One region of the Arthrobacter sp. AG367 genome, then DNA from elsewhere that is predicted to be linked to it. Evidence: riboswitches for the same ligand, from Rfam matches in the RefSeq annotation. Region 1 holds a riboswitch; the other holds the start of a gene.

Region 1 (2,195 bases):
GATGCTGCCAAGGATGAGCAGCCTCCGCCGCCCAATCCGGTCGCCGAGGCTTCCCATTGATACCAGCAGCCCGGCCAGCACCAGGGGGTAGGCGTCAACGATCCACAGCAGCTGCACGCCCGTGGGTTCCAGGGCCCGGGCGATGGCCGGCAGCGCGAACGTCAGTGCGGTGTTGTCCACCGCCACCAGCAGCACGGGAAACATCAGGAGCCCCAGCGCCAGCCAGTCGCGCCGCGGAGGACGCACGGAAGTGCTGCTTGCCTGCCCGGTTGCCGAACTCTCGATGGAAGTGGTCATGAGATAACTATACCGTCCGGACGGTATAGTTTAAAAATGCGATGGTTTTCCTTATTCCTGCACGGGGGAGGGCATGATGGAGGGCATGCCCCGAAAGCCTGTTGCCCGTGACGCGGTCCTTGACGCCTTCGAGTCCCTGCTGATTGAAGTGGGTGAGCGGGCGGCCACCCTCGATGCCGTGGCGCGCAAGGCCGGCGTATCCAAAGGCGGCCTCCTCTACCACTTTCCCAACAAGGAAGCCCTGATTGCCGTGTTGCTTGACCGCCTGGAGGGCCTGGCGAGCGAGGATGCCGATGCCATGGCGTCGGCAGCTGAAGGTGCCGCGGCCTACTTCATCCGTTCCTCGGTCTGGGCGGATACCCCTTTGGACCGTGCCATCGTGGCCGCCACCCGGCTTGCAGAGGTGGCGCACGAGGAGACGCGGCGCCGCTTCGCGGCCATCCAGCAGCGCTGGCTGGACGAAATTGCTGCGGATGTGGGACCTGGGCTGGCCAAGGCAGTCCTCTATATGGGGGACGGCCTGTACTTCAACGCCATGCTGTCCGTGGCCCCTGCGCCGGCCGGGGGAGCGGCCGCTGACGTGGAGGAACTCCTGGCCGCGCTGGAACGGCTCCGCAGGTAGCTCCGTCATTTGCCGGGAGGGGTTGCCGCGTAGGACAATAGAAAGTTGTGAGGGCTGTCACCGGCCTTCATGATCCAACAAATGAATAGCCTTTGATCTGCGGCGGGAGAGTTCTGCCGGAAGTACAGGCAGGCGCCGTAGGAGCAAATCCTCCCCAGGAATCTCGCAGGCCCCCGTACCGCCGCGGCGAGGCACCTCTGGAAAGCAGCAGGCAGTCTTATTCTCTTTTGGAGAGGTAGGGACTGTTGTGCTCACCGACGGGGCAAGCGGGTCCTGCCCAGGCAGGGAACGCGGAAACTCTCAGGTCCAATACAGAGCGGGGAGGAACCCGAATAGCTGTGGCGTACCCTTCGCCGCCTGAGTAAATGGAGTTCCTTCGTGTCGGTTACCCCAGCCTCCACCACTTTCGTAGACCGCCATATCGGCGCGCGCCGCCAGGCCGACGTCGACACCATGCTCAAAGCCGTGGGCTACGACTCGGTCGATTCCCTTGTGGACACCGCGGTTCCCAAGGTCATCCGCCAAGACACCGCCCTTCGCCTGCAGGACGCCCTCAGTGAGGTTGAAGTCCTCACGGAACTGCGGAAGCTTGCCGCCAAGAACAAGACGGCGGTGCAGCTGATCGGCCAGGGCTACTACGACACCGTGACTCCGCCGGTGATCCGCCGCAACATCCTGGAATCCCCGGCCTGGTACACCGCCTACACGCCCTACCAGCCGGAGATTTCCCAGGGCCGGCTTGAGGCGCTGCTGAACTTCCAGACCATGGTGCAGGACCTTGTGGGCCTGCCCATCGCCAACGCTTCGCTGCTGGATGAAGCAACGGCGGTGGCCGAGGCCGTGCTGCTGATGCGCCGCGCCAACAAGTCCAAGCCCGCGGCAGACGGCAAAACCGTCCTGGACATCGACGTGCTGCCGCAGACCATCGCCATCGTGCTGGGCCGTGCGGAGGCGCTCGGCTTCGAGGTGGAGGTCGCCGACCTGTCCAAGGGCCTGCCCGAGGGCGACATCAACGGGATCGTGCTGCAGCAGCCCGGCGCTTCCGGCCGCGTGTGGGACCAGTCCGCCGTGATCTCTGCAGCGAAGGACCGGGGCGCGCTGGTCACCGTGGCTGCGGACCTGCTGGCCCTGACACTGATCACCCCTCCGGGCGAGCAGGGCGCGGACATTGCCGTCGGCTCAGCCCAGCGTTTTGGCGTGCCGCTGTTCTTCGGCGGCCCCCATGCCGCCTACATGGCTGTCCGCAAAGGCCTGGAGCGTTCCTTGCCTGGTCGCC
Region 2 (2,195 bases), on a different contig from region 1:
GGTTCAGCAGGAGCAGGATGCCCACCGTGGCCAGGCCCGGGATCCAAAGTGGCAGCGCCGGCCAAAGTTCCTTTGAGTACCCTGCGATGGCGATGACGTCGGCGATTCCGGTGATCACCCAGCAGAACCAGTACGTCCAGCCGGTGAAGAATCCGGCCCACGGCCCCAGGAGATCGGCGGCGAAATCACTGAAGGACTTGTAGTTCAGGTTGCTGAGCAGCAGTTCACCCATGGCCCGCATGACGAAGAAAAGCATGAAGCCGATGATCATGTATACGAAGATCACGGATGGGCCGGCAGCGGAGATGGTCTTGCCGGAACCCATGAACAGGCCAGTGCCGATCGCGCCGCCGATGGCGATGAGCTGGATATGCCGGTTGGTGAGCTGCCGCTCCAGGTGGGGAGGCTCGCTGCGGGCTGCCGTGGCAGCGCCCGGGGTGCGGGCTGGTTCGCCGTTGGACGTGGGGGGATGAATCGCCATGAGGAACTCCATCGATAAAGCGGCTTTTGGGTGCCGCAAAAGATTTGGTTCCTCCCCGCTCTGTAGTGGACCTGAGAGTTTCCGCAGCAAAAGCCGCTTGCACCGCCGGTGAGCCAGGGTCATGCCCGGCTGCTTTCCAGAGTTGCCTGTCCGCGGCGGTACGTGGGCCTGAGAGTTTCCTGGGGAGGGTTTGCTCCTACGGCGCCTGCTGGATGTACCCGGCAGGGCTCTCCCGCCGCAGGTCGAAGGCGTATTCAGTTGGAAGCCGCAGGCTTTTTGGGCCACGGCCGGTCATGCAATGGGACAGGCGCCGACTGGTGGGCTGCTCCGGATACGCTGAGCCAGCCACCGGCGGCGCCAATCCCGGGGTTCAGTGTGGTGTCCGTCACGATCGAATGTCAAACCCCTCCCGACACAAGCGGGGAAGAACGGCGTCACGTGCCCCTCGAGCCCCGCACGGAAGCCGCCCGATTTGCCACGGACGGGTCTATCCCGGTACCTTGTGAGCCGAATCACCCACATTTGAATAAGCCTTTCGAGCTGTGACGGGAGAGTCCTCCCGGCGAAACACCGGTCAGGCGCCGTAGGAGCAAATCCTCCCCAGGAATCTCTCAGGCCCCCGTACCGTCACGGCGAGGCGACTCTGGAAAGCAATCAGGCTTCTGCCTGGTTCACCGACGGTGCAAGCGGTCCCCTGCCAACAGCAGGCAACGCGGAATCTCTCAGGTCCAATACAGAGCGGGGAGGAACCCATCCCACGCCGTGCCACCTTCGGCCGGCCAGATCTGGAGTTCCTCATGACGATTCATTCGCATCCAACATCGTTTGTTGACCGCCATATCGGCGCGCGCCGCCAGGCCGACATCGACACCATGCTCAAGGCCATCGGCTACGACAGCCTGGATGGCCTGGTTGACGTGGCCGTCCCCGCGCCCATCCGCCAGGAAACTGCGCTCAAGCTGACCGACGCCCTCAGCGAGGTTGAAGTCCTCACGGAACTGCGGAAGCTTGCCGCCAAGAACAAGACGGCAGTCCAGATGATCGGCCAGGGCTACTACGACACCGTGACTCCGCCGGTGATCCGCCGCAACATCCTGGAATCCCCGGCCTGGTACACCGCCTACACGCCCTACCAGCCGGAGATTTCCCAGGGCCGGCTTGAGGCGCTGCTGAACTTCCAGACCATGGTGCAGGACCTGACGGCGCTCCCGGTAGCCAACGCTTCCTTGCTGGACGAGGCAACGGCGGTGGCCGAGGCCGTGCTGCTGATGCGCCGCGCCAACAAGTCCAAGGCAGCGAAGGACGGCAAGACGGTGCTCGACGCCGACTGCCTCCCCCAGACCATCGCCATCGTGCTGGGCCGGGCGGAGGCGCTCGGCTTCGAGGTGGAGGTCGCCGACCTGTCCAAGGGCCTGCCCGACGGCGACATCAACGGCGTCGTGCTGCAGCAGCCCGGGGTCTCCGGCCGCGTGTGGGACCAATCCGCCGTGATCGCCGCTGCCAAGGACCGGGGCGCGCTGGTCACCGTGGCTGCGGACCTGCTGGCCCTGACACTGATCACACCTCCGGGCGAGCAGGGCGCGGACATTGCCGTCGGCTCCACCCAGCGTTTTGGCGTGCCGCTGTTCTTTGGGGGGCCGCACGCCGCCTACATGGCCGTCCAAAAGGGAATGGAACGTACCCTCCCGGGCAGGATCGTGGGCGTCTCCAAGGA

What was found. Region 1 has a riboswitch for glycine ahead of gcvP (aminomethyl-transferring glycine dehydrogenase). Riboswitches for the same ligand answer to the same signal wherever they lie in the genome.
Region 2: it holds a riboswitch for glycine, as region 1 does, so the genes downstream of both, gcvP (aminomethyl-transferring glycine dehydrogenase) here and gcvP (aminomethyl-transferring glycine dehydrogenase) in region 1, are expected to answer to the same signal.

What each region holds. Positions count from the first base shown of each region.
Region 1 covers NZ_VIVE01000009.1:115,552-117,746, reverse strand. Annotated here, with positions in the region: gene FB478_RS18710 (MFS transporter) at 1-297, opposite strand, end outside; gene FB478_RS18705 (TetR/AcrR family transcriptional regulator) at 383-919, shown strand; glycine riboswitch at 1,013-1,110, shown strand; glycine riboswitch at 1,137-1,244, shown strand; gene gcvP (aminomethyl-transferring glycine dehydrogenase) at 1,298-2,195, shown strand, end outside.
Region 2 covers NZ_VIVE01000013.1:46,829-49,023, reverse strand. Annotated here, with positions in the region: gene FB478_RS20205 (amino acid permease) at 1-481, opposite strand, end outside; glycine riboswitch at 628-726, opposite strand; glycine riboswitch at 1,018-1,118, shown strand; gene gcvP (aminomethyl-transferring glycine dehydrogenase) at 1,279-2,195, shown strand, end outside.